DNA from 2 places in the Pseudomonas sp. S2_A02 genome. Region 2 is predicted to be linked to the other one. Evidence: riboswitches for the same ligand, from Rfam matches in the RefSeq annotation. Region 2 holds a riboswitch; the other holds the start of a gene.
What was found. A riboswitch is a leader RNA that binds a small molecule or an ion and turns the genes downstream of it on or off. The one in region 2 is predicted to bind cobalamin.
Positions count from the first base shown of each region.

Region 1: linked by a shared signal. The riboswitch ahead of cobO (cob(I)yrinic acid a,c-diamide adenosyltransferase) and the one ahead of cobW (cobalamin biosynthesis protein CobW) in region 2 are both predicted to bind cobalamin.

Region 1 is NZ_CP162776.1:1,822,003-1,836,396, reverse strand. Features, by position in the region: gene AB4O41_RS08345 (PQQ-dependent sugar dehydrogenase) at 1-917, opposite strand, end outside; gene AB4O41_RS08340 (hypothetical protein) at 986-1,570, opposite strand; cobalamin riboswitch at 1,725-1,959, shown strand; gene cobO (cob(I)yrinic acid a,c-diamide adenosyltransferase) at 2,041-2,652, shown strand; partial or broken gene AB4O41_RS08330 (cobyrinate a,c-diamide synthase) at 2,663-4,063, shown strand; gene bluB (5,6-dimethylbenzimidazole synthase) at 4,060-4,710, shown strand; gene cbiB (adenosylcobinamide-phosphate synthase CbiB) at 4,707-5,615, shown strand; gene cobD (threonine-phosphate decarboxylase CobD) at 5,608-6,600, shown strand; gene AB4O41_RS08310 (cobyric acid synthase) at 6,597-8,069, shown strand; gene cobU (bifunctional adenosylcobinamide kinase/adenosylcobinamide-phosphate guanylyltransferase) at 8,232-8,753, shown strand; gene cobT (nicotinate-nucleotide--dimethylbenzimidazole phosphoribosyltransferase) at 8,750-9,805, shown strand; gene cobC (alpha-ribazole phosphatase family protein) at 9,802-10,377, shown strand; gene AB4O41_RS08290 (adenosylcobinamide-GDP ribazoletransferase) at 10,380-11,114, shown strand; gene AB4O41_RS08285 (MarR family winged helix-turn-helix transcriptional regulator) at 11,255-11,659, shown strand; gene AB4O41_RS08280 (MFS transporter) at 11,712-12,920, shown strand; gene AB4O41_RS08275 (hypothetical protein) at 12,917-13,039, shown strand; gene AB4O41_RS08270 (glutathione peroxidase) at 13,096-13,647, shown strand; gene AB4O41_RS08265 (OmpP1/FadL family transporter) at 13,737-14,394, opposite strand, start outside.
Region 2 is NZ_CP162776.1:38,081-52,474, forward strand. Features, by position in the region: gene AB4O41_RS00140 (NEL-type E3 ubiquitin ligase domain-containing protein) at 1-940, shown strand, start outside; gene metH (methionine synthase) at 995-4,705, opposite strand; gene AB4O41_RS00150 (fatty acid cis/trans isomerase) at 4,861-7,146, shown strand; gene nfuA (Fe-S biogenesis protein NfuA) at 7,289-7,873, shown strand; gene cobM (precorrin-4 C(11)-methyltransferase) at 8,033-8,779, opposite strand; gene AB4O41_RS00165 (cobalamin biosynthesis protein) at 8,862-9,275, opposite strand; gene AB4O41_RS00170 (CbtA family protein) at 9,272-9,979, opposite strand; gene AB4O41_RS00175 (CbtB domain-containing protein) at 9,991-10,182, opposite strand; cobalamin riboswitch at 10,304-10,531, opposite strand; cobalamin riboswitch at 10,786-11,001, shown strand; gene cobW (cobalamin biosynthesis protein CobW) at 11,102-12,163, shown strand; gene cobN (cobaltochelatase subunit CobN) at 12,167-14,394, shown strand, end outside.

The DNA of each region.
Region 1 (14,394 bases), 1.8 Mb from region 2:
CTGTAAGGCCAGCCGTAGAACCCACCGTCCTTCACGGATGTGATGTAGTCCGGCACCAGGTCGCTGCCGATTTCGTCACGCTCGTTGACGGCGGTCCACAGTGCGCCGCTCTGAGGCTCCCAGGCCAGACCGTTTGGATTACGAATCCCCGAGGCGAAGATCCGATGGTTGCCGGTGGCGCGGTCCACTTCCCAGATCGCCGCGCGTCCTTCCTCCTGATCCATGCCGTTTTCACCGACGTTGCTGTTCGAGCCCACGGTGACGTATAGCTTGCTGCCATCCTTGCTGGCGATGACGTTTTTGGTCCAGTGGTGATTCAGCGTGCCGCCCGGCAGATCGACCACCTTGATCGGCTGCGACTTGATCGCCGTCTCGCCGTTTTCGTAGTGGAAACGCAGCAGGCGGTCGGTGTCGGCGACATACAAGTCATTGCCGACCAGGGTCATGCCGAACGGCGAGTTGAGGTTTTCCAGAAACACCGTGCGGGTTTCGGCGACGCCGTCGTGGTCTTTGTCCCGCAGCAGGGTGATGCGGTTCGGGCTGGGGACGCCGGCACCGGCACGGCCCATGACTTTGCCCATGACCCAGCCGCGAATGCCTGTGCCATCATCGGGTTTGGGCGGCGCGTTGGTTTCGGCTACCAGCACATCGCCGTTGGGCAGCACATAGAGCCAGCGCGGATGATCGAGGCCTTCGGCAAACGCCGTCACTTGAGTCCCGGCCGCGGCGACGGGTTTCTTGCCTTCAGGCCAGCCGATCGCCGGGGCGATGTTTACCGTCGGGATCAGGGTTTTATTCGGCTCTGGCAGCTTGGGCGACGGTCCGGTTCCGTCCGAGACTTGCAGGCTGGAGGTTTCACCACAGGCGGCGAGCCCTCCGGCGAGCGCGATAATGAAAACGAGCTGGGGTTTGTGCATTACTGATCTTCCCTATGAATGCATTGACGTAATCATAGAGAAGCGTAGACGTTCGATGGTTCAACCCGTCAGCCGCGGGCTTCCTTGAACAATACGGCGATCCCTGGATGGTAGTTGCCGGTTTCATTACGCAACTTGCGGTAGGCGTAAGGGAAATACCAGGCCACGGCGCAGGTATGCTCCTTTTGCAGGTCGTCGACCATGTCCTGGAGCTCTTCCGGGGTGGCGCTGTGCTGGGCTTTTTGTGGCGCGACAAACAGGCAGCCGAGTTTCAGATCGCTGGCGTAGCTGATTCGCTTCGCGTCACTGGTGATGTCCGCCAGTGCCTGGGTCAGGTTCAGGCTATTGACTCGCGGCCAGCGCTGGGTGGCCTGGAGATATGCGCGTTCTTCGCTGCTGGCGATAAACAGATCGGCGCGGGCGTTGCGTTCGCCTTCTTCGGTCTGTTTGCGCGTCGACGTTTGTTGCAGCGTGACCATTTCTGCCATCCAGGCCGCGGCGGAGAGCAGGCCGAGGTTGGCGTTTTCGTCATACCAGTAAGGTGTATCGTTATCGCCGCGCACGGCATTGTAGCGGTCGATACAGTCAAACCAGCGTTCCAGCACCGGCCGCAGGAATTCCAGCTTCGGATTGCTGATGATCATGCCTTGCATGTGGCTCACCCTTGTTATTGTGTTGTCAGGTTGTGGCTCTTTGATATCACTGCTTGCAGTGTGGCACAAGATTGGCGTCAGTTAATTGATCGACGGCAGTTATTCGCTCAGAGGCGCCCCGGCTTTAATTGACGCTCCACCCCCAACCCTCTAACCTTCGCGGCTTGTTTCAGGTGCTCTGTGACGCTGGTCGACAGAGTGAAACAGGGAAGCCGGTGAGTGAATTTCTTCCAGCGAAGAATGATCACGATCCCGGCGCTGCCCCCGCAACGGTAAATGAGTAAAAGCTGCGCTTTGAGCCACTGTGTCGACTGTCGATATGGGAAGGCGCGCAGTTGGCCTTGGCGCCGCTCATGAGCCCGGAGACCGGCCTGACTCATCCAACGGCATCACGGTGGGCGATGCCAGGCTTCTTGCCGTCTATTCTTGTGCCTGCCCGCCGTTATCCAGCCTCAACGGAGAGCTCCCCCATGACTGATACCCCCGATCGTGACGAACGCCACCTGGCGCGCATGCTGCGCAAAAAAGCGGTGATCGACGAACGCATCGCCAACTCGCCAAATGAATGCGGTTTGCTGCTGGTGCTCTCCGGCAACGGCAAAGGCAAAAGCAGCTCGGCCTTCGGCATGCTTGCGCGGTCCATGGGCCACGGTATGCAGTGCGGCGTGGTGCAGTTCATCAAGGGGCGCACCAGCACCGGCGAGGAGTTGTTCTTCCGGCGCTTCCCGGAGCAGGTGCGTTTTCATGTGATGGGCGAGGGCTTCACCTGGGAAACCCAGGATCGCCAGCGTGACATTGCAGCCGCCGAAGCCGCGTGGGCGGTGTCCCGCGAATTGCTGCGTGATCCGGCCATTGGCCTCGTAGTGCTTGATGAGTTGAACATCGCCCTCAAGCACGGCTACCTCGATCTCGATCAAGTGCTCAGCGACTTGCAGGCCCGTCCGCCGATGCAGCACGTGGTGGTCACCGGTCGTGGCGCCAAACCGGAGATGATCGAGCTGGCCGACACTGTCACTGAAATGGGCATGATCAAGCACGCCTTCCAGGCCGGAATCAAAGCGCAAAAAGGCGTCGAGTTGTGAACTGCACTTTATGAATAGCCATCGTCAATGCCCGGCGGTACTGATCGCCGCGCCGGCCTCCGGTCAGGGCAAGACCACCGTCACCGCCGCGCTCGCCCGTTTGCATCGCAATCAGGGACGCAAGGTTCGCGTGTTCAAATGCGGCCCGGACTTTCTCGACCCGATGATTCTCGAGCGTGCCAGCGGTGCACCGGTCTATCAACTCGACATGTGGATGGTCGGCGAGCAGGAAAGTCGGCGTCTATTGTGGGAGGCCGCTGGCGAAGCCGATCTGATCCTCATCGAAGGCGTCATGGGGCTGTTCGACGGTACGCCGTCCAGCGCCGACTTGGCGCGGCACTTGGTGTGCCGGTGCTCGGCGTGATCGACGGCACCGCCATGGCGCAGACGTTTGGCGCGCTGGCCCTGGGCCTTGCGCGTTATCAGCCGGACTTGCCGTTTGCCGGTGTGCTGGCCAACCGGGTCGGCACCGTGCGCCATGCGCAGTTGCTCGAAGGCAGCCTGACTGAAGGCTTGCGCTGGTACGGCGCGTTGTCCCGGGAGACCGGGATCGAATTGCCGAGTCGGCATCTCGGCCTGGTTCAGGCCAGCGAGCTGAATGATCTTGATCTGCGTCTCGATGCGGCGGCTGAGTCGCTGACCAGCAGTTGCGATGTGGCTCTACCGCCGCCCGTGGAATTCGCCGCGCCTGAAATGATTACAGCCGAACCGTTGTTGGCCGGTGTGCGAATTGCCGTGGCCCGGGACGAAGCTTTCGCGTTTACCTACGGCGCGAGCCTGGATCTGCTACGGGCCATGGGCGCCAAACTGTCTTTCTTCTCGCCGATCCGCGACACCGAATTGCCGGAGGCAGACAGCCTGTATCTGCCGGGCGGTTACCCCGAACTGCACCATGTGGCGTTGTCGCAAAACACGCCGATGCTGACCGCGATCCGCGCTCATCACGCGGCGGGCAAACCGTTGTTGGCCGAGTGTGGCGGCATGCTGTATCTGCTGGATTCCTTGACCGATGTCGAGGGTACTCGCGCTGAACTGGTCGGCTTGCTGGCTGGTGATGCGGTGATGCAGAAGCGTCTTGCCGCGTTGGCTTTGCAGGCGGTTGAATTGCCGGAAGGTTTGCTGCGTGGGCACACCTATCACCACTCGTTGACCAGCACCGAACTTGAGCCGATTGCTCGTGGGCTGAGCCCGAATGGCGGGCGAGGGGGCGGAGGCGGTTTATCGTGAGGGGCGGATGACGGCTTCTTATGTGCATTTTTATTTTCCGTCGAATCCATCGGCGATTGCCGCGTTGTTTGTGCCTGATCGTGAGGCCGCCTTCGCGAGCAAGCCCGCTCCCACAGTGGACCGAGTTTCTTCAGGTCACACACCTTCTAATGTGGGAGCGGGCTTGCTCGCGAAGAGGCCATGACGGACAACGCATTTTCCGAAGCCGAACGCGAAGCTGTTTATCGCGCGATCGCCGAACGCCGCGACATGCGGCATTTCAGCGGCGGCACCGTCGAACCTGAGTTACTGAGGCGTCTGCTTGAAACCGCGCATCAGGCGCCGAGTGTCGGCCTGATGCAGCCTTGGCGTTTCATCCGCATCAGCGACCGGGCACTTCGCGGCAAGATTCAGCAGCTGGTGGAAGAGGAACGCATCCGCACCGCCGAAGCCCTCGGCGAGCGTTCCGACGAATTCATGAAGCTCAAGGTCGAAGGCATCAACGACTGCGCCGAGGTGCTGGTCGCCGCGCTGATGGACGATCGTGAGCGGCATATCTTCGGCCGTCGTACATTGCCGGAAATGGACATGGCCTCATTGTCCTGCGCCATCCAGAACCTTTGGCTCGCGTCCCGCGCCGAAGGCCTGGGCATGGGCTGGGTGTCATTGTTCGAGCCACAAGCGCTGGCGGACTTGCTGGGTTTACCGAGCGGGGCCAAGCCTTTGGCCATTCTTTGTCTGGGACCGGTCGAGGCATTCTATCCGGCGCCGATGTTGGTACTCGAAGGCTGGGCGCAAGCACGCCCACTCAGCGAGTTGCTGTATGAAAATTATTGGGGAGTGAGTCAATGAGTGTGGCGTTGTTGAGTGTCGCCGCGGTCGCGCTGGATGCGCTGCTGGGTGAACCCAAACGCTGGCATCCGCTGGTGGCGTTCGGTCGTTTTGCCGATCGCATCGAGCAGCGTTTCAACTCCGGTGGCCGTGGCTGGCGCAGTCATGGCGTTACAGCCTGGGTGATGGCGGTCGTGCCGTTGACTTTGCTGGCCACCGCAATTTCCTGGGCGCCTTACGTTGGCTGGATCGTAGAGATTTTGGTGCTCTATTGCGCCCTCGGTATGCGCAGCCTTGGTGAGCACGTCGAGCCGGTGGCCAAGGCCCTGCGCAGCGATGATTTAATCGAGGCGCGCAACCGCGTCGGCTATCTGGTCAGCCGTCAGACCAGTGAGCTGGATGAAACCGAAGTCGCCCGCGCCGCCACCGAATCGGTGCTGGAGAACGGCAGCGATGCGGTATTCGCCGCGCTGTTCTGGTTTGCCGTGGCGGGTGCGCCCGGCGTGGTGCTTTATCGTCTGAGCAACACGCTCGATGCGATGTGGGGTTATCGCAACGAACGCTTCGAGCGTTTCGGTTGGGCGGCGGCGAAGATCGATGATGTTCTGAACTACATTCCCGCACGTCTGGTGGCGTTGACCTACGCGCTGCTGGGCAAAACCCGACTGGCGCTGAAGTGCTGGCGTACCCAGGGCCCGACCTGGGACAGCCCGAATGCCGGGCCGGTGATGGCGGCGGGTGCCGGTGCGCTGGGCGTCGAGTTGGGCGGGGCGGCGATCTATCACGGTGAACTGCATCAGCGTCCGCAGTTGGGCGAAGGTGTGCCGGCGGATGCCGATTCCATCGACCGTGGCTGGCAATTGGTACAGCGCGGGATATGGTTATGGCTGCTGATTCTTTGCGTGGGGGCTGAGTTCTATGCTTGAGCACGGTGGTCGCTTGCGTAAGGCGGCGCTTGAATACGGCATTGCCGAAGCCGATTGGCTCGACCTGTCCAGTGGCCTGGCGCCCTGGCCATTCCCGGTCCCGGACATCCCGCTGCGGGCCTGGGCGCGGTTGCCGGAAACCGATGACGGGCTAGAGCAGGCTGCCTGCGACTATTACGGTGCGGCCCAAGTATTGCCGGTGGCCGGGTCGCAAATGGCGATCCAGTTGCTGCCGCGTTTGCGCCGGGCCGGCAAGGTCGGCGTGCTGTCGCCGTGTTACGCCGAACACGCCGAAGCCTGGCGTCGCAATGGTTACATCGTGCGTGAAGTGCTGGAGTCGGAAGTCGATTTCTTTCTCGACAGCCTCGACGTGCTGGTGGTGGTCAACCCCAACAATCCCACGGGGTTGAGCCTGACCCCGGCTCGCCTGCTGGATTGGCATTCGCGGCTGGCTCAGCGCGGTGGCTGGCTGGTGGTGGATGAGGCATTCATGGACAACACCCCGCATTTGAGCCTGGCACCGTTCACCCATCAGATCGGCTTGATCGTGCTGCGCTCCTTTGGCAAATTTTTCGGCCTGGCCGGGGTGCGGCTGGGTTTTGTATTGGCCGAACGCAAGTTGCTTAAGCTGCTGGCCGAACAGGTCGGACCTTGGGCGGTCAGCGGACCGACCCGCGTGCTCGGCCAGGCGTGCTTGACGGATACCGAGGGGCACACGCGACAGCGCATTCGCACTGACGAAGCCGGTGAGCGTCTGGCATTGCTGCTTGAGCAGTATGGTTTCAAGCCTCAGGGCGGCTGCGCATTGTTCCAATGGCTGATCACCGAGCGCGCCGAAGCGCTGCATGAATTCATGGCCCGGCGCGGCATTTTGCTGCGGTTGTTCACCCACACCAGCAGCGTGCGGTTTGGCTTGCCCGCTGATGAAGCGGATTGGCTGCGTCTCGAGCAAGCGCTTGAAGCCTGTGTCAAGGAAGCGCAATGACTACATTGAAGGTGCAGGGCGCCACTTTAATGGTGCAGGGCACCACGTCCGACGCCGGTAAAAGCACGCTGGTGACGGCGCTGTGTCGCTGGGTCACGCGCCAAGGCATCAGCGTCGTGCCGTTCAAGCCGCAGAACATGGCCCTCAACAGCGCGGTGACCGCCGACGGTGGCGAGATTGGCCGTGCTCAAGCGGTGCAGGCCCAGGCCGCCAACCTCGAACCGCACACCGACATGAACCCGGTGCTGCTCAAGCCCAATAGCGATACCGGCGCTCAAGTGATCATTCATGGTCGTGCGGTCACCACCATGAATGCCGTCGCCTATCACGACTACAAAGCCATCGCCATGCAGGCGGTGTTGGCCTCCCACGAACGGCTGAGCGCGGCGTATCCATTGGTGATGGTCGAAGGGGCGGGTTCGCCGGCAGAGATCAACCTGCGCGCCGGCGACATCGCCAACATGGGGTTTGCCGAGGCGGTGGACTGCCCGGTGGTGCTGATTGCCGACATCAATCGCGGTGGAGTTTTCGCGCATTTGGTCGGTACGCTGGAGCTGCTGTCGCCCAGCGAACAGGCAAGGGTCAAAGGCTTCATCATCAACCGTTTTCGCGGCGACATCGCCTTGCTGCAGCCGGGGCTGGACTGGCTGGAGGCGCGCACCGGCAAACCGGTGATCGGCGTCTTGCCATATGTGATGGACCTGCATCTTGAGGCCGAGGATGGTCTCGATCAGCGTCAGACCGACAAGGCTGATCAAGTGCTCAACGTGGTGGTGCCGGTACTGCCGCGCATCAGCAACCACACCGATTTCGATCCGCTGCGCCTGCATCCACAAGTGGACTTGCAATTCATCGGCCCCGGCCAGGCGATTCCGCCGGCCGACCTGATCATTCTTCCCGGCTCGAAAAGCGTGCGTAGCGACCTTGCGTACCTGCGGGCCAACGGCTGGGACACGGCGATCTCGCGGCACTTGCGCTACGGCGGAAAAGTGCTGGGAATCTGCGGCGGTCTGCAAATGCTCGGCGAGCAGGTGCACGATCCGCTGGGCCTTGAAGGGGCGCCGGGTTCCAGTGCCGGTTTGGGCTTGCTGGCGTTCGAAACGCAGCTCGAAGAAGAGAAGCAATTGCGCAATGTGCGTGGGCGCCTGGTGCTGGAAGATGCAGAGGTCAGCGGCTATGAAATTCATGCCGGGGTGACCTCCGGGCCGGCCCTGGAAAATGCCGCGGTGCAGCTCGACGATGGTCGCTGCGATGGCGCGCAAAGTGTCGATGGGCAGATTTTCGGCACGTATCTGCATGGCTTGTTCGAGTCACCGGCAGCGTGCAGTGCGCTGTTGCGCTGGGCTGGTTTGCAGGATGTGCAGGAGGTCGATTACCACGCCTTGCGTGAGCGCGATATTGAACGGTTGGCGGATCTGGTGGAGAAGCATCTGGATACTTCGTTGCTGCGTGAACTCTGTGGGATTTGAGGTGGCTGCACAGGCCTCATCGCGGGCAAGCCCGCTCCCACAGGTTTCGTGGGTGGACAAAAACCTGTGAACAGCCTCGATCCTTGTGGGAGCGGCGATGCGGCGATCCGACTTGCCCGCGATGAGGCCCGTCCCGACACCGAAGATTTTAAGGAATAAACCATGCTGCAACTGATCCTCGGCGGCGCCCGCTCCGGCAAAAGTCGCCTGGCTGAAAAACTGGCGACAGACAGTCTGCTCCAAGTCATTTACATCGCCACCAGCCAACCCCTGGACGGTGAAATGAATGAACGGGTGGCCCATCATCGCGCCCGTCGTCCAGTCGAATGGGCGTTGATCGAAGAGCCGCTGGAACTGGCCCGCGTGCTGTGCGAAAACGCCAGTGCCGATCGTTGCTTGCTGGTGGATTGCCTGACGCTGTGGCTGACCAATCTGCTGATGCTCGACGACGCCGAGCGCCTGTCTGCCGAACGCGAAGCTTTGCTGGACTGCCTGGCATCATTGCCGGGTGAAATCATTTTTGTCAGCAACGAGACCGGGATGGGTGTCGTACCGCTGGGCGAATTGACTCGCCGCTATGTCGATGAAGCCGGTTGGCTGCATCAAGCCTTGGCCGAGCGCTGTCAGCGAGTCGTCCTGACCGTCGCCGGCCTGCCCCTGACTTTGAAAGGAACTGCGTTATGACTCACTCCTGGTGGCTGAACCCGTGCAAGCCAATCGACGCGCAAGCAGTCGAACAGGCGCAGGCGCGTCAACAGCAACTGACCAAGCCTGCCGGCTCGCTCGGCCAGCTCGAATCGGTGGCGGTGCAATTGGCCGGGTTGCAGGGGCAGGTCAAGCCGACGCTCGATCAGCTGTGGATCGCGATTTTTGCCGGTGACCATGGTGTGGTCGTCGAAGGAGTGTCGGCGTTTCCGCAGGAAGTCACCGGGCAGATGCTGCACAACTTTGTCAGCGGCGGCGCGGCGATCAGTGTGTTGGCGCGGCAGTTGGGTGCTTCCCTGGAAGTGGTCGATCTTGGCACCGTCACGCCGTCGTTGAATCTGCCGGGTGTGCGTCACCTGAACATCGGTCCGGGCACGGCGAATTTCGTCCAGGGTCCGGCGATGACCCAGGCTCAGGGCGAACTCGCCTTGCAGGCCGGCCGCGACAGTGTGCAGCGCGCCGTCGCAGTCGGCGCGCAGTTGTTCATCGGTGGCGAAATGGGCATCGGCAACACCACCGCGGCCAGCGCGCTGGCGTGTGCGTTGCTCGATTGCCCGGTGGTGCATCTGGCCGGGCCGGGCACCGGTTTGAACGCAGCGGGTGTCAGCCATAAAGCCCAAGTCATCGAGCGTGCCCTGGCGTTGCATGGCGCTCAGCGTAGCGATGCGTTGCAAACCTTGTTCAACCTCGGCGGTTTCGAAATCGCTGCGCTGGTCGGCGCGTACCTGGCCTGTGCTCAGGAAGGCGTCGCAGTGTTGGTCGACGGGTTTATTTGCAGTGTCGCAGCGTTGGTGGCGGTGCGTTTGAATCCGGCCTGCCGTGAGTGGTTGCTGTTCGGTCATCGCGGCGCCGAGCCGGGCCATCGCCATGTGCTCGAAACCCTGAACGCCGAACCGTTGCTGGACCTCGGCCTGCGACTGGGCGAGGGCAGTGGTGCGGCGCTCGCTGTGCCATTGCTGCGTCTGGCCTGCGACCTGCACGGGCAGATGGCGACGTTCGCCGAAGCCGCGGTGGCGGATCGCCCGGCATGACCTTGCGCCTGGACCTGTTGCGCCACGGCGAAACCGAACTCGGCGGCGGTTTGCGCGGCAGCCTTGACGATGCGCTGACCGACAAGGGCTGGGAGCAAATGCGCGCCGCGGTGATCGAGCAAGGGCCCTGGGATCGACTGGTCAGTTCGCCGTTGCAGCGTTGTGCGCGTTTTGCTGAAAAGCTTGGAACGCAACTGGGTTTGCCGGTGCAGCTGGATAAGGATCTGCAAGAGCTGCACTTCGGCGCCTGGGAAGGGCAGAGCGCGGCGGCGTTGATGGAAACCAGTGCCGAGGCGTTGGGCTTGTTCTGGGCCGATCCTTATTCGTTCACGCCGCCTGAGGGTGAGCCGGTGGCGGATTTTTCTGCGCGAGTGTTGGCGGCGATCGAGCGGCTGCACACGGCCTATGCGGGTGAGCGAATCCTGCTGATCAGCCATGGCGGTGTCATGCGTTTGTTGCTGGCTCTAGCGCGCGGATTGCCGCGTGAGCAGTTGCTCAACGTTGAAGTCGGCCATGGCGCGCTGTTCTCGTTGTCGGTCGAATCCGGCGTCTTGTTGAGGGAAGCGATCTGACCATGTTGCCATTCTGGATCGCCCTGCAGTTTTTGAGCAGCCTGCCGATTCGTCTGCCCGGCATGCCGACGCCCAAGGAACTGGGCCGGTCGCTGCTGTTTTATCCGCTGGTCGGTTTGCTGTTCGGCGCGATTCTGTGGGGGCTGAACTGGCTATTGCTGGGCACGCCATTATTGCTTCACGCCGCACTGTTGCTCTGTGTTTGGGTCGTACTCAGCGGTGCGTTGCACCTGGATGGCCTGGCCGATAGCGCCGATGCGTGGCTTGGTGGCTACGGCGACCGTGAACGCACCCTGACCATCATGAAAGACCCGCGTAGCGGGCCGATCGCCGTGGTGACGCTGGTCCTGGTATTGCTGCTCAAGTTTGCCGCGTTGCTGGCGTTGATCGAGCAGCAACACAGCGTGGTCCTGATCATCGTTCCATTGATTAGCCGCAGCGCGTTACTGGGTTTATTCCTCACCACGTCTTACGTGCGTCCCGGTGGATTGGGGCAGGCACTGGCTGATCATCTGCCGCGTTTGGCCGGCAAACAGGTGTTGGTGATCAGTGCGGTGGCCTGTGTGCTGATGGCTGGCCTCAGCGGTGTAGGGGCGCTTGTGTTGGCGATGGTGCTGTTTGTCTGGTTGCGGCAAGTAATGATTCGGCGATTAGGCGGGACGACGGGCGATACGGCAGGGGCGTTGCTGGAATTGCAGGAAGTGGCGGTGCTGGTAGGGCTCGCATTGATCCTGTAGGAGCGAGGCTTGCCCGCGAAGGGAGCGCCGCGGTCGATCAGTCCGACCGCGTTATCGTTCTTCGCGGGCAAGCCTCGCTCCTACAAGTAATATGTGTCGAAAAATTTGCTTTCATTTAACCGCGGGTATATACACGCACTATGCTTCCTTCTCAATGTTTGTGCACTAACCTGCGTCGCGCCGCTCGTGGCGTCAGCAGGCATTACGACGGCGCCCTCGACGGCTTCGGGATCAACGTTGCCCAGTATTCTCTGCTGTGTAATCTGCAGCGTCTGGATCAGCCGAGCATCTCGTCTCTGGCCGAAGCCATGGGCCTGGATCGCAGCACCCTCGGGCGCAACCTGCGAGTGCTGGAAGGTGAAGGCCTGGTGACGCTGGTGGAAGGCGAGGACATGCGCAATCGCATCGTCCTGCTCACCGAAACGGGTCGTGAACGTCTGGCAGCGGCCTTGCCGGCCTGGGAAGCGGCGCAGCAGCGGTTGATCGACCGTCTGGGTGCCGAGAAGCGTGAAACCTTGCTGAAATTGCTGGACGAACTGGCTTGAGGCCAGTTTGCTCGGTCTTAAGCGGGTATATACCCGCTACTGGAGAACAAGAATGACATCAATGTGGCGTACATGCGGTTGGGTCCTGTTGGGGAGTGCGCTGATTCTGGCATTGTCCCTGGGTGTGCGACATGGCTTCGGGCTGTTTCTGGCGCCCATGAGCGCCGAGTTTGGCTGGGGCCGCGAAGTGTTTGCCTTCGCCATTGCTTTGCAGAACCTGATCTGGGGCCTGGCGCAGCCGTTCACCGGTGCGCTGGCCGACCGCTTTGGCGCCGCGAAGGTGGTGTTGATCGGTGGTGTCCTGTACGCCTTGGGCCTGGTGTTCATGGGGCTGTCCGATTCGCCGGTGACCTTGTCCTTGAGCGCCGGGCTGTTGATCGGTATCGGTCTGTCCGGCACCTCGTTCTCGGTGATCCTCGGTGTGGTCGGTCGTGCCGTGCCACCGGAAAAACGCAGCATGGGCATGGGGGTCGCCAGCGCTGCCGGTTCTTTCGGTCAATTCGCCATGTTACCCGGCACGCTGGGGCTGATCGGCTGGCTTGGCTGGTCGGCAGCGTTGCTGGTGTTAGGCCTGGTGGTGGCGCTGATCGTGCCGCTGGTGAGCATGCTCAAGGACAAGCCGCTGCCGGTCCTCGGGCACGAGCAAACCCTCTCTGAAGCGCTACGCGAAGCCTGTTCCCATTCAGGCTTCTGGTTGTTGGCGTTCGGCTTTTTTGTCTGTGGTTTTCAAGTGGTGTTCATCGGCGTGCACCTACCGGCCTATCTGGTGGATCAACACTTGCCAGCCACTGTCGGCACCACAGTGCTGGCGCTGATCGGTCTGTTCAATATCTTCGGTACTTATACGGCGGGCTGGCTTGGCGGGCGGATGTCCAAACCGCGCCTGCTCACCGGTCTGTATCTGTTGCGGGCGGTGGTGATTGTGCTGTTCCTCTGGGCGCCGGTCACTCAGGTCACGGCTTATTTGTTCGGCATGGCCATGGGTTTTCTCTGGTTGTCGACGGTGCCCTTGACCAACGGCACGGTAGCGACCTTGTTCGGTGTACGAAATTTGTCCATGCTCGGAGGGATCGTTTTCCTCTTTCACCAGCTCGGCTCGTTCCTCGGCGGTTGGCTGGGTGGGGTGGTGTATGACCGAACCGGGAGTTACGACTTGATCTGGCAGGTGGCGATTCTCTTGAGTCTGGCGGCCGCAGCCCTGAACTGGCCGGTGCGCGAGCAGCCGGTGGCACGTCTGCAAACCCGGATGAGTGCAGCATGAACAGTCTCTGGCCGCGGATGGCTGTAATCGCCATCGGCGTACTGCTGCTGGCCCTGGCATGGTGGGGCTGGCATCAGGGTGGCCTGGCGTTGATGCAGTTGGGCATGGGTGCTTGCTAGCGAGCGGCGAAGGCGAGTAATTTCGTTTTCTGATGATTGTTCAAGGATGCACCGACATGCTGATGCGCTGGCTTGCAGTTCCCGCGTTGCTGACGGCTTTTACCGGGTTGGTCCAGGCGGCAGAATGCCCGGAGTTGTTACAAGGCTCATTGCCCAAGCTGCGGGCCAAGGAATCCATCGATCTGTGCCAGCGCTTCGCCGGCAAGCCACTGGTGGTGGTCAACACCGCGAGCTTCTGTGGCTTCGCCCCGCAGTTCAAAGGCCTTGAGGCGCTGTATCAGCGTTACAAGGATCAAGGGCTTGAGGTGATTGGTGTTCCATCCAATGATTTCAAACAAGAATCCAAAGATGGCGCAGAGACTGCCAAGGTCTGTTACGTGAACTACGGCGTGACCTTCACCATGACCGAACCGCAGAAAGTGCGCGGCGATGACGCAACGCATTTGTTCAAGGTGCTTGCTGAACAAAGCAGTTCGCCGAAGTGGAATTTCTACAAGTACGTGGTCGATCGCCAAGGCAAGGTGGTCGCCAATTTCTCCAGCCTGACCAAACCGGATAATCCCGAGTTCATCGAGGCGGTGGAGAAAGCCCTCGCCTCGAAACCTTGATCGTCAGCCACTAAAAAGCCCCGCCTCTGTACAAGAGTGCGGGGCTTTTTCAATTCAGGCGGCGAGCGAGTCAAGCTCACCGTGAATCATCAGAAACGGTAGGTCGCGCCTACACCGAAACCGTTTGCCGAGTTTTCATACTTGGCGTTGTAGGACTGGCCACGGTTGTTGCTGTTGTTGACCTTGACCGACTCTTCGCGCAGGTACGAGTACGCCACGTCGATGGTCAGGTCGTCGGTCGGGCTCCAGCCGGCGCCCAGGCTGAAAATCTTGCGATCGCCTGTCGGGATGCGCGGGGAGCGGTTGACGTTGTTGGTCGGAGCCTGGTCGAAGGACAGGCCGGTACGCAATACCCATTCCTTATTCAACTGGTAGGACGCGCCGATGGCGTGAGCCCAAGTGTCGTGCCAGTTCTGCTCTTCGGTGATGGTACCGAACTGGCCGTTCAGGATGGTCGGCACGCCTTCGTTTTCAACGGTGATATCTTTCAGGCGGCTCCAGCGAGTCCAGGTGCTGCCTGCGTAGAGGGTCCACTTGTCATCCAGTTGATGAGTGAGCGAGAAGTCGACCGACTCAGGCGTCGTCAGGTCCAGCGAAGCATCGTACTTCTGGCTTGGGTTCTGACCCACGGCCGCGAGGACGTTGTAGTTGACCTTGGTATCACCTTCGAGCTTGTACTTCACTTTCGAGTGGTAGGTCAGGCCGACGCGCGTACTGTCGGTGGCTTGAACCAGCACGCCGATGTTG
Region 2 (14,394 bases):
GGTTGAAACGGTCAGTGAAAGCAGCATCGAATCTGATGAAGATCTTTCCGGCAGGGAACTCGAGGTCGAGCAGAAGACTCCCTGGCTGGCCAATGCTACTCCCGAGGAGGTAGCCAGCAAGACTCGGCTCTGGAATCAACTGGCGGCGGAACCGGACAATGCAGCGTTCTTCCATTTGCTTTCACGGTTGCAGGACACGCGTGAGTTCCAGGTGGCAAATGCCGACCTGACGCGGCGGGTCTGGACAGTCATGGAGGCCGCCGCCGGCAACAGCGGACTTCGAGAAACGTTGTTTGCCAGTTCAAACACCCACGGCACCTGCGTCGACGGTCGAATCCTGACCTTCAGTGCACTGGAAAGCACGGTGTATACACACAATGCCTTGCACGAAGTGTCTGCCGGATGGTCCGGTGCAAAAGGCGAAGCATTATTGAGGTTGTCCAGACGGCTTTTCCGGTTGGACAAGGTCGATGAACTGGCGACGAAGGCCGCTACCCATACCGGTCAGGATCAGGCGGAAGTACGCCTGGGTTATCGAATCGGCCTGACCGGCGGGTGGGGCGATGGCCTGGAGCTGCCGGGGCAGCCGAAGCACATGACGTATGCCTCAGGTGTAACAACCCGGCAATTGGCTGAAGCCCGCCGCGAAGTGATGAATGCCGAGCACGGCGACGTTTTTTTTGAGGACCTTATCCAGCGTGACTACTGGGTAAGTTATCTCAAGGAAAAATATCCCGAAGCATTCAGGGCACTCGACGAGGCGGACCTGACGCAGGAGCAGGGTGACGGGATGGATGTCGACGATGCGAGGCTCATGGAGCAGCTGTTTGATCTGACAGCCGCACGTAACGCAAAGATGATCGAGCTGTCTCGACAAGAGGTCGAGGCGATTGAGCGATCCTCTGGCGCAGCACCGCTGCCGGGAACCTCAAGCCGATAATCAGCCTTCCGGCGCCGGGTTAACCGGCGTCGGAATCCTGATTTCAAGCGTGTCTCAGTTGTCGTAGCCGAGGTTCGGCGCCAGCCAACGCTCGGTTACGCTCAACTCCTGGCCTTTACGCGAGGTGTAGCTCTGCACCTGATCCTTGTCGATCTTGCCCACGGCAAAATACTGCGCCTGCGGGTGAGCGAAGTACCAGCCGCTGACCGCTGCCGCCGGGAACATGGCGTAGTGCTCGGTGAGGAACACGCCGCTGCGGCCGGCCTTGAGTTCTTCCGCTTCCGGGTCAAGCAGCTTGAACAGCGTGGCTTTCTCGGTGTGATCCGGGCACGCCGGGTAGCCCGGAGCAGGGCGGATGCCGGTGTATTGCTCTTTGATCAACGCCTCGTTGTCCAGCGTCTCGTCCTTGGCATAGCCCCAGTAGTCTTTACGCACCTGTTGGTGCAACCATTCGGCGCAGGCCTCGGCCAGACGGTCGGCCAGGGCCTTGACCATGATCGAGTTGTAGTCGTCGCCCGCATCCTGATAGGCCTTGGCCACTTCTTCGGCGCCGATCCCGGCGGTGGTGATGAAGCCACCCACGTAGTCGGTTACGCCGCTGTCTTTGGGCGCGACGAAGTCGGCCAGGGAGAAGTTCGGTTTGCCGTCGGTCTTGATGATCTGCTGGCGCAAGTGATGCAGCTTGGCCAATGGCTTGCCGTCATCGCCGTAGACTTCGATGTCATCGTCACGCACCTGATTGGCCGGCCAGAAACCGAACACCGCACGGGCGCTGATGAGTTTTTCGTCGATCAGCTTGGCGAGCATTTCCTGGGCATCGGCGTACAGCGCGGTGGCGGCTTCACCGACCACTTCGTCTTGCAGGATGCGCGGGAATTTGCCGGCCAGGTCCCAGGAGATGAAGAACGGTGTCCAGTCGATGTATTCGGCCAGCACCTTCAGGTCGATGTTATCCAGCACCTTGGCGCCGGTGAACGTCGGTTTGACTGGTTCGTAGCTGCCCCAGTCGAACTGCGGCTTCTTCGCGATGGCCACCGGGTAGCTCAGGCGTTCGGTGCGGGCGCTGCGGTTGGCGGTGCGCTCGCGAACGTCGATGTATTCCAGGCGAGTCTTCTCGACGAAACCGGCCTTCAGTTCCTTGGACAGCAACTGCGTCGCCACGCCCACGGCGCGGGAGGCGTCGGTGACGTAGATCACCGCGTCGTTGCTGTACTTGGGCTCGATCTTTACCGCCGTGTGCGCCTTGGAGGTGGTCGCGCCACCGATCATCAGCGGCAAATGGAAATCCTGACGCTGCATCTCGCGGGCCACGTGAACCATTTCGTCCAGCGAAGGCGTGATCAAACCGGACAGGCCGATGATGTCGCACTTCTGCTCTTTGGCGACTTGCAGGATCTTCTCCGCCGGCACCATCACGCCGAGGTCGACGATGTCATAGCCGTTGCAGCCCAGCACCACGCCAACAATGTTTTTGCCGATGTCGTGCACGTCACCCTTGACCGTGGCCATGAGGATCTTGCCCTTGGCTTCCGGCTTGTCGCCTTTTTCCAGTTCGATGAACGGGATCAAGTGGGCCACGGCCTGCTTCATCACGCGGGCGGATTTCACCACCTGCGGCAGGAACATTTTGCCGGCGCCGAACAGGTCGCCGACGATGTTCATGCCGGACATCAGCGGGCCTTCGATCACTTCGATCGGGCGAGCGAAGGACAGGCGCGACTCTTCGGTGTCTTCGACGATGTGGGTGGTGATGCCCTTGACCAGCGCATGTTCCAGGCGCTTGTTGACGTCCCAGTTGCGCCACTCTTCGGTCTCGGCTTCCTTGACGCTGCCGTCGCCCTTGTACTTGTCGGCGATGGCGAGGAGGGCGTCGGTGCCTTCCGGGGTGCGGTTGAGGATCACGTCTTCGACGGCGTCGCGCAGCTCGGCCGGGATCTGGTCGTAGATCTCCAGTTGGCCGGCGTTGACGATACCCATGGTCAGGCCATTACGGATCGCATACAGCAGGAACACCGAGTGAATCGCCTCGCGCACCGGGTTGTTGCCACGGAACGAGAACGACACGTTCGACACACCGCCGGAGGTCAGGGCGTACGGCAGTTCGTCGCGGATGTAGGCACAGGCGTTGATGAAGTCCACAGCGTAGTTGTTGTGTTCTTCGATGCCAGTGGCCACAGCGAAGATGTTCGGGTCGAAGATGATGTCTTCCGGCGGGAAGCCGACGTCGTTGACCAGAATGTCGTAGGAGCGTTTGCAGATTTCTTTCTTGCGCGCTTCGGTGTCGGCTTGACCGGCTTCGTCAAAGGCCATCACCACCACGGCGGCGCCGTAGCGCTTGCACAGTTTGGCGTGATGAATGAACTGCTCGACGCCTTCTTTCATGCTGATCGAGTTGACGATGCCCTTGCCCTGGATGCACTTGAGGCCGGCTTCGATCACTTCCCACTTGGAGGAATCGATCATGATCGGCACGCGGGAGATGTCCGGTTCACCGGCAATCAGATTGAGGAAGGTCACCATGGCCTTCTTCGAATCGAGCATCCCTTCGTCCATGTTGATGTCGATCACCTGGGCGCCGGCTTCGACCTGCTGCAGGGCGACTTCCAGGGCTTCGGTGTAGTTGTCTTCACGGATCAGCCGGGCGAATTTGGCGGAACCGGTGATGTTGGTCCGTTCGCCGACGTTGACGAACAACGAGCTGCGATCAATGGTGAACGGTTCCAGGCCCGAGAGGCGGCAAGCCTTGGGAATGTCCGGAATCTCGCGCGGCGCATAACCGGCCACCGCTTTGGCGATGGCTTCGATATGACCCGGCGTGGTGCCGCAGCAGCCGCCGACGATGTTCAGGAAGCCGCTTTGGGCGAATTCTTCGATGACTTTGGCGGTTTCCGCTGGCAGTTCGTCGTACTCGCCGAACTCGTTCGGCAGGCCTGCGTTCGGGTGCGCCGACACGTAGGTGCTGGCCTTGTTTGACAGTTCTTCCAGGTACGGGCGCAGCTCACTGGCGCCCAGGGCGCAGTTCAGGCCGACGGAGATCGGCTTGGCGTGAGCCACCGAGTTCCAGAACGCTTCGGTGGTCTGGCCGGAGAGGGTGCGGCCAGAGGCGTCGGTGATGGTGCCGGAGATCATGATCGGCAACTCGACGCCCAACTCCTCGTAAACACCCTGCACAGCGAAGATCGCGGCTTTGGCGTTGAGGGTGTCGAAAATGGTTTCGATCAGGATCAGGTCGGCGCCGCCTTCGATCAGGCCTTTGGTGGCCTCGGTGTAGTTCTCCACCAGTTCATCGAAGGTCACGTTGCGGTAACCGGGGTTGTTCACGTCAGGCGACAGCGAGCAGGTACGGCTGGTAGGCCCGAGCACGCCGGCGACGAAGCGTGGTCGGTCCGGGGTTTCCAGGGTCTTGGCGTCTGCCACCTTGCGCGCCAGGCGTGCGCCTTCTACGTTGAGTTCGTACGCCAGGCCCTGCATGCCGTAGTCGGCCTGGGACACTTGGGTGGCGTTGAAGGTGTTGGTTTCCAGAATGTCGGCGCCGGCATCCAGGTAAGCTTTTTCAATAGCACCAATCACGTCCGGGCGCGTCAGCACCAACAGGTCGTTGTTGCCTTTTACATCGCTCGGCCAGTCGGCGAAGCGTTTGCCACGGTAATCCTGCTCCTCGAGCTTGTAGCTCTGGATCATCGTACCCATGCCGCCATCGAGAATCAGGATGCGCTCTTTGAGGGCGTGCTTGAGAGCTTGAAGGCGAACGCTGCGATCGGACATTTGGACTACTCGGTAAGGCCATGACGAAGGGGCGGGATAATAACAAACCTGTGCGCTTTTGGAGCATGTGCGGGTTTTGCATGAATATCGTTCATGTTGGTGCGCTGGCCAGACCGGTAGAATCGCGGCGTTTTCTCATGATCAGGACTAGGGATATGTCGTATCGCGTCGTCACCAGCCTATTGATGCTGTTTTTTAGCGGGGGCGCCGCTGCACAAGGTCCGGATATTTCCTACGTCCGCGACGTTCAACCGATCTTCACCGAAAAGTGCGTGGCCTGCCATGCCTGTTACGACTCCGCCTGTCAGCTCAATCTGGGCAGTGGCGAAGGGGCGGCCCGAGGCGCGACCAAAGCGCCTGTCTATGATGGCGAACGCCGTCAGGCCGCAGCACCGACCCGGCTGTTTTATGACGCCTTTGGCAAACGTGCCTGGCAGCAAAAAGGCTTTTATTCGGTGCTCGACGCCCAAGGCAGCCAAGCGGCGCTGATGGCGCGGATGCTCGAACTGGGCCACAAAACCTCGTTGCAACCTAACGCCAAATTGCCGGAAGACATCGTTCTGGGCCTGAACCGGGAGAACATGTGCGCCATGCCGGCGGAGTTCGACGGCTACGCCAGCTCCCACCCGAAAGAAGGCATGCCGTTGGCGGTCACCGGCCTGACCGATCAGCAATACCAGACGTTGCAACGCTGGCTGGCCTCCGGCGCGCCAATCGATGAACAGGGCCTGGTACCCAGCGCCAAGGAAGCCTTGCAGGTGGTGCAGTGGGAAAACCTGCTCAATGCACCGGGCGCCCGGGAGAGCCTGGTCGGGCGCTGGTTGTTCGAGCACTGGTTTTTGGCGCACCTCTATTTCAAGGACGGCGAGCCGGGGCATTTCTTTCAGTGGGTACGTTCGCGCACGCCAACGGGGCAGCCGATCGATCTGATCAACACCCGCCGTCCGAATGATGATCCGGGCACTCAGGTCTATTACCGCCTATGGCCGGTGCAAGGCGTGATCGTGCACAAGACCCACATCACCTATCCGCTGAGCGCGGCGAAGATGGCGCGGATCAAAAGTCTGTTTTACAGCGGCAATTGGCAGGTCAACGCGCTGCCGGGTTATGGGGCGGAGCGACGGGCTAATCCGTTCACGACCTTTGAGGCAATCCCGGCCCAGGCGCGTTACCAGTTCATGCTCGATAACGCCGAGTACTTCGTGCGCACCTTTATTCGTGGTCCGGTCTGCCGTGGCCAGATCGCCACCGACGTGATTCGCGACAACTTCTGGGCGCTGTTCCAGGCCCCGGAGCATGACCTCTACATCACCGACCCGAACTATCGCGGCCAGGCCACGCCGTTGCTGGCGATGCCGGGGCAGAACGATGACGTCGGCAGTGTCCTGAGCCTGTGGCACGACTACCGCAACAAACGCAACGAATACGAAGCCTTGCGCCGCGACAGCTACGCCGACCTGCCGGCACCGAGCTGGTCGACTCTGTGGGCCGGCAATGACAACGCGCTGCTGAGCATCTTCCGGCATTTCGACAGCGCCTCGGTGAACAAAGGCCTGATCGGTGACGTCCCGCAAACCATTTGGCTGTTCGATTACCCGTTGCTGGAGCGCACGTATTACCAGTTGGCGGTCAACTTCGATGTATTCGGCAACGTATCCCATCAGGCCCAGACCCGGTTGTACTTCGACCTGATTCGCAACGGTGCCGAGCAGAATTTCTTGCGTCTGATGCCGGCCGACTCACGGGACGGCTACCTCGACGATTGGTATCAGAACGGCGGCAAGTTCAAGATGTGGCTGGATTATGAGTACATCGACAACGACAAACCAACGGCGCTGACGCTGGACGAAAAGGACCCGAAACGCGATTTCGCCCTGCAGTTGCTGGCCCGTTATGGCGAGCTCAACGCCAAACCCGATCCGATCAATCGCTGCGGTGGCGCTTACTGCTCGCGGCCGAACATCGATCTGGCGTTGCAGAACGCCGAACAGGCCTTGAGCCGGCTAGTTTCGCGCCCGGCCGCCGGTTTGAAAGTCATCGATCAGTTGCCAGAAGCCACGATGTTGCGCATCGAGACCCAAAGCGGCAAGCGCGAGGTCTACAGCCTGCTGCGCAACCGGGCCCACAGCAACGTGGCGTTCCTGCTCGGTGAATCGATGCGTTATCAGCCGGGGCTGGACACGTTGACTCTCTATCCGGGGGTGCTGAGCAGTTACCCGAACTTCATGTTCAACATCCCGGCGGGGCAAGTGCCCGCATTCGTCGACGCGATGGAAAACGCCAAGGACTCCGCCAGCTTCGAGAAAGTCGTCGAACGCTGGGGCATTCGCCGCAGCCATCCGCAGTTTTGGCAGTATTTCCATGATCTGAGCCGCTACATCCACGACACCGACCCGGTGGAAGAGGGCGTGCTGGACATGAACCGCTACGAAAACCTTTGAAATGTCTGCAATTCAATGTGGGAGCGACCTGTGGCGAGGGGGCTCCCGCAAGGGATCAGTGCATCTTTCCCGACAAAAATACTAGGACTTTGTGTGGCGCGATGATTGGCGTAAACTGCGTCCAAGCCTGCGAGGAGTTTCCATGACCGCTATTACCATTACCGACGCCGCCCACGATTACCTGGCTGATCTGCTCTCCAAGCAGAACACCCCGGGTATCGGCATCCGCGTCTTTATCACCCAGCCTGGCACCCAGTACGCCGAAACCTGCATTGCCTATTGCAAGCCGGGCGAAGAAAAACCTGAAGACACGGCGCTGGGGCTTAAAAGCTTCACCGCTTACATCGACTCGTTCAGCGAAGCATTCCTGGACGATGCGGTAGTCGACTACGCCACCGACCGCATGGGCGGCCAACTGACCATCAAGGCGCCAAACGCCAAGGTACCGATGGTCAACGCCGACAGCCCGGTCAACGAGCGCATCAACTACTACCTGCAAACCGAGATCAACCCGGGGCTGGCCAGCCACGGCGGTCAGGTCAGCCTGATTGATGTGGTCGACGACGGCATCGCCGTATTGAAATTCGGCGGCGGTTGCCAAGGCTGCGGCCAGGCAGACGTCACCCTGCGCGAAGGCATAGAGCGCACCTTGCTCGAGCGTATTCCCGAGCTCAAGGGTGTTCGTGACGTGACCGACCACACGCAGAAAGAAAACGCCTACTACTAAGGTGTTCGCTGCGACATAAAAAAACGGTGCCCGTGAGCACCGTTTTTTTGATCGTTCCCACGCTCAGCGTGGGAATGCAGCCCGGGACGCTCCGCGTCCCAAGAGCAGACGCAGAGCGTCCGTTGAGGCATTCCCACGCGGAGCGTGGGAACCATCATCTCAAGGTCTGTAGAGGTGCGCATGCCCCGCGCGATACAGCGACGATTCACTGAAGTGATCGCTGCCCAACACCCGGCCCACCAGAATCAGCGCCGTGCGGCGAAACCCCTTGGCTTCAACCTTCCCGGCAATATCCGCCAGCGTCCCCACCACCCAATCCTGATCCGGCCAGGTCGCCCGATGAATCACCGCGATCGGGCAATCGGCGCCGTAGTGCGGCAGCAATTCGGCGAGGATCTTCTCCAGATGATTGACCCCCAAGTGGATCGCCATGGTCGCCCCATGCTGCGCCAGACTACCGAGCTCTTCACCGGCCGGCATCGCGGTCTTGTCGGCGTAGCGGGTCAGAATCACGCTCTGTGACACGTCCGGCAGGGTTAGCTCGGCCCCCAAAAGCGCCGCGCAGGCGGCAGTGGCGGTGACGCCGGGAATGATTTCGAAAGGGATGTCGAGCTCACGCAAGTAGCGAATCTGCTCGCCAATCGCGCCGTACAGGCTCGGATCGCCGGAATGCACCCGGGCCACGTCCTGGCCGTTGGCATGTGCGGCCTTGATCAGCTCGATGATCTGCTCCAGGTGCAGTTCGGCGCTGTTGACCACTTGTTCGGCCTGGTGACCCTCCAGCACAGCAGTGGGCACCAGGGAGCCTGCATAGATGATGACCGGGCAGCTACGAATCAACCGCTGGCCTTTAACGGTGATCAGTTCCGGGTCGCCGGGGCCTGCGCCAATGAAGTAGACGGTCATCGTCGTTTCCTGTCAGAAAAAGGGTATGGGCACGCTTCAGATGAAGACTGCTCATGATCGAAGGCGGGGATTATCGGGGATTTTACGCGGCGCTGGCCAATGCCAGGGTGGCCTGGGCGTATTTTTGTCGTGGAATCAGCAACTTTGCCGGTGCCTGAGCTAACTGTTCGGCCAGTGCCAGCGCGGCACTTTCCGCTACGCCGTAACAGCCGGTGCGTTCGAACGCGATGTCCGAGTGGTGGCTGAGTTGCGGTTCATAACCGGCCAATTGTTCGCTGCTGAAATACGTCAACGGCAATGCCAGCTGTTCGGCCAGTTCGATCAGGGCGGGCTCTTCGCGCTTGAGGTCGATGCTGGCCAAGGCCTTGATCTGACGAAGCTCGATTTGATGAGCCTGTAACGCTTGATCAAGCAGCGCCCGCAGCGTGCTGACGGGGCAGCCGCGCTGGCAGCCCAGGCCGACCACCAGGGTCGGCGCTGTGCTGACGTCAGTCATGCGGAGTACTGGCCATCGCTTTTGCGGCGGAACAACCAGGCGCTGATCAGGCCAAGGGCCAGCCAGAACGCCATGTTGGTCAGCTGCGAAGCGATTTTGAACTGCGCTTCCAGGGCTTCCGGAGCCAGCATCGAATGCACTTCCGGTTGCGGTGCACCGATCACATGAGGCACGGCCAGGATCGCCACGCCGAGGATCTTCATCAGCCAGTGGCGGCTGAACACGATCAGCGCGATGCCGACAGCGGTGGACGCGGCAGTGCCAATCCACCAGATCTGCCGTTGCGCCAGATCTGCTGCGGCAGTGCCCGGCAGCTCAGGTGGCAGGCCGAGGGTTGGCGCCAGCACGAACGTCGCATAACCGGCCAGACCCCAGAGCAGGCCCTGAGAGGTACGGCGTGGAGCGCGCAAGGTGTAGAGGCCCGCGAGCATCAGGGCGAAACCGACCGCTACCACCAGATTGCCGCCGGTGGTTGACAGCACGCGCTGCCAGCCGTCTTCCGGCTCCCATGTTTCGGCGTCGTGGGTATGAGCGGCGACAGCGCCAGCATCGTGCTCGTGGACTTCGACAGCAGCCGGCTCGGATTTTTCGTAGGTCTCGGCCTGCAAAATCAGCGGGGCAACCCAAAAGCTTTGCAGCAGGGTCAGCAGCAGGGCGGCCAGCAACCCGGTGAAACCTGCGGTTTGCGCAATACGCTTGATCATGTCAGCAGGTCTCAATGGCACGGAAAGGCAGAGCTGTGACGGGTGTCGTGCGCGGCGTTGTGTACCGCTTCGATGTGCGAGAAACCGGCGAAGTACACCAGGCACGCGCCAAGGATCGACGCACAAAAAGCGGCGGTCAGGCGTTGGCTCAAGGTTGAAGTGGTGCTGGCGGTGCTACTGGCGGTACTGCTGATGATCGACATGGCGCTTCCCTCTGGTCTGTCAGCGGGTGAATAGAGCGCATGAAAACCGCCGCACGCCGGGGCACGCAGAGATTTCGAACAGCGCCCGCCCACCGCGGGTTTGTTATTCAGTGAACGTAAAAGTCACTTTGTGTTGCGGGCCGGTCTCCGGGCTCGCGAGGGGCAGGGCTTGCGCCGACACCTGCAAGCATCACCTTCCCATGCCGTATGACGGGCACAGTGGATCTGACGCTTCACTCGCTTACCGTTGCGGGGGCAGCACCGGACTGGCATGGCTTAAGAGTAAAGCACATGATTCACCGGTTTCCCGTTTCACCCTGTGAAGGGCACCCGTAACAAGGTGTGTAGGAGAGCATGGGCGGGGGTTGGGCGTCAATTGGCAAGGGTTCTCAACTCTGTGGTAGGGGCTTGCCTGTGGCGAGGGGGCTTGCCCCCGTTTTGATCGTTCCCATGCTCTGCGTGGGAATGCCTCAACGGACGCTCCGCGTTCGGCTCTGGATGGGACGCAGAGCGTCCCGGGCTGCATTCCCACGCAGAGCGTGGGAACGATCAATCAAGGGGGGCTGTGGCGTGCTCAGTGATTGACCCGCCCCCACACGATGCGTAGCCTTGCGCTTTCGAGGTTCTTCGGCATCTGCCGAAGCTAAGAAGGGAACGCGGTCGATGCCGCGGCTGCCCCCGCAACTGTGAACGGTGATGTTCGCTGCCACGCCACTGCAAGCCCTGATCCATCAGGTTCGCGGGAAGGCGCAGCGAATGCCAGGCCAATAAGGCCGGCACACCGTCAGCCAGGAGACCTGCCTCGACACAGATTCTCACTTTCAACCGGGCGGGGTGATCCGGTGGCGAAACTCTTGTGCGCGCACCTGCCGCAGCGATTGTCGTCCCGTATGCCCGCCACCTTGCCAAAGGGCATCCGATGAAAACACTGGCCAAACTCCCTGTCACCATCGTTACCGGCTTCCTCGGCTCGGGCAAAACCACCTTGCTGCGCCACATGCTCGACAACGCCCAGGGCCGCCGCATCGCGGTGATCGTCAACGAGTTCGGCGAGCTTGGCATCGATGGCGAGATCCTCAAGCAGTGCTCGATCGGTTGCACCGAAGAAGAAGCCAACGGTCGCGTCTATGAGCTGGCCAACGGCTGCCTGTGCTGCACAGTTCAGGAAGAATTCTTCCCGGTGATGCGCGAACTGGTCGCTCGTCGCGGCGACCTCGACCACATCCTCATCGAAACTTCGGGCCTGGCCTTGCCAAAACCTTTGGTTCAAGCCTTCCAATGGCCAGAAATCCGCAGCGCCTGCACGGTTGACGCGGTGATCACCGTGGTCGACAGCCCGGCCGTGGCTGCTGGTACCTTCGCTGCGTTCCCGGATCAGGTTGATGCCCAGCGCAAACTCGACCCGAACCTGGACCACGAATCGCCGCTGCACGAGCTGTTTGCCGACCAACTGGCCAGCGCCGACCTGGTGATCCTCAACAAGGCCGACCTGATCAGCGCTGACGACCTGGCCCGTGTGCGCCTGGAAGTCGCCGAAGAACTGCCGCCAGCGGTGAAAGTCATCGAAGCCAGCAGCGGCCGTCTGCCACTTGACGTGCTGATCGGCCTCGGTGCCGGTTCCGAAGAGCACATCGACAGCCGCCACAGCCATCACGATCATCACCATGAAGGTGAAGATGATCACGACCATGACGCGTTCGATTCCATCTCGATCGAGCTGCCACAAGCCGACGAAAGCCTGCTGATGGATGCACTGACTCAATTGGTGGTCCAGCACGGCATCCTTCGGGTTAAAGGTTTTGCAGCGGTGCCGAACAAGCCGATGCGCCTGCTGATCCAGGGCGTGGGCACGCGTTTCGACAAGCACTTTGACCGTCAGTGGGGCACTGAAGAAGCGCGCACCACCCGTCTGGTGTTGATCGGTCAGGATCTGGACGCCGCTCAGCTCGAAGCGCAATTGCGCGCTGCGCTCAGCGTTTAAACCATGCACCTGCTCAGGACCCAGCCCGGCGGTTTCGTGTCGGATGACAACATTGCCGACCTTGGACAAACCCCCGCCGAGCTGGTGATCCTGTGCAGCGGTGACTCCAGCCTGGCGTTGCTCGCCGAAGCGGCGCAGCAGTTGCCCGACGATTACCCGAGCGTGCGCCTGGCTAACCCGATGCAGGTGCAGAATCACGCCTCGGTCGATCTCTATGTCGACGAAGTGCTGCGCCACGCCAAGGTTATTCTGATTTCGCTGCACGGCGGCATCGCCTATTGGCGTTATGGCATTGAGCGGCTGGTGGAATTATCCGAACGCGGCGTTCAGCTGATTCTGGTGCCGGGGGATGATCGCCCGGACCCGGAACTGAGTGACCTGAGCACCGTAACCGCGCAAGACCGCGACCGGCTCTGGCACTTCCTGCGTCAGGGCGGCATGGCCAACGCACTCGACCTGTTTCGCTGCCTCGCTAATCGCTGGCTGGGCCGTAACTACCCATGGTCCGAGCCGCAAACCCTGCCACGCACCGCGATTTACCATCCGCAAAAAAGCCCCGCAGAACTGAAGGATTGGCAAGCCGACTGGCAAGCTGATCAGCCGGTGGCGGCGGTGCTGTTTTACCGCTCGCATCTGCAGGCGGCGAATACTGGTTTCATCGATATTTTCTGCCAGCGTTTGCAGGCGGCGGGGTTGAATCCGTTGCCGATTGCGCTGGCCAGTTTGAAAGAGCCCGGCTGCCTGACGGTGGTTGAGGACTTGCTGGATGAAGTCGAGGCGGGGGTGATTCTCAACACCACCGGTTTCGCCCAGTCCAGCCCCGAAGCGCCGCATCTGCGACCGTTTCGCCGCAACATTCCGGTGATCCAGGCGATCTGCGCCCAGGACAATGAACCCGGTTGGCGCGCCAGCGAACAAGGCCTCGGTCCCCGTGATTTGGCGATGCATATCGCGCTGCCGGAGCTGGATGGGCGAATCATCAGTCGGCCGATCAGCTTCAAGGATCTGGCGTGGCGCAGCGAGCGCAGTCAGTCCGACGTGGTCTGCTACCGGCCTGCACCTGAGCGCATGGATTTTGTCGCCGAACTGGCGCGGCGCTGGATCGATCTGGTGCGAGTGCCCAACGGCGAAAAACGCATCGCCCTGATCCTCGCCAACTACCCGACTCGCGATGGGCGCATCGGCAATGGCGTGGGTCTCGATACACCGGCTGCCGCACTGAATATCCTCCGTGCCCTGCATGTCGAAGGTTATCCGCTGCCGGCCGAGTTGCCGGACAGTGGCACCGCGTTGATCCAGCAATTGCTCGGCGGCGTCAGCAACGACCTCGACACCCTCGACCAGCGTCCCTGTCATCAAAGCCTCGCGCTGGACGATTACAACCTGATATTCAACGCGCTGCCCGAGGCCAATCGCCAAGCCGTGCTGGAGCGCTGGGGCGCCCCCGAAAATGATCCAATGTTCCGTGGCGGACGAATGATGATTGCCGGTCTGCGCTTCGGCCTGACTTTCGTTGGCATTCAGCCCGCCCGGGGTTACCAGGTGGACCCGAGCGCGGTGTATCACGACCCGGACTTGGTGCCGCCCCACGGCTATCTGGCGTTCTACTTCTGGTTGCGCAACACCTACGGCGCTCACGGCGTGATCCACGTCGGCAAGCACGGCAACCTCGAATGGCTGCCGGGCAAGGGCGTTGGGTTGTCGGAAAACTGCTGGCCGGACGCATTGCTCGGGCCGCTGCCGAACATCTACCCGTTTATCGTCAATGACCCGGGCGAGGGCGCCCAGGCCAAGCGTCGTACGCAGGCGGTGATCATCGATCACCTGATGCCGCCGCTGACCCGCGCCGAAACCTACGGTCCGCTGCGTAATCTCGAATTGTTGGCCGACGAGTATTACGAAGCGCAATTGCTCGATCCGCGCCGCGCCCGGGAGTTGCAACGCGACATTCTGCAACTGGTGCGCGACACGCACATCGACCGTGAACTGCAGCTCGACGAAAAGCTCGACAGTGACGCCGACGCGGCGATCTGGTTGCCGCGTCTGGACACGTATTTGTGCGACTTGAAGGAGTCGCAGATCCGTGATGGCCTGCACGTGTTTGGCGAGTCGCCGGTCGGGCGGTTACGCATCGACACCTTATTGGCTTTGCTGCGCATTCCTCGCGGCGATGGCCGTGGGGCGCAATCGAGCTTGCTGCGGGCATTGGCCAAGGCGTTTGAATTGGGCTT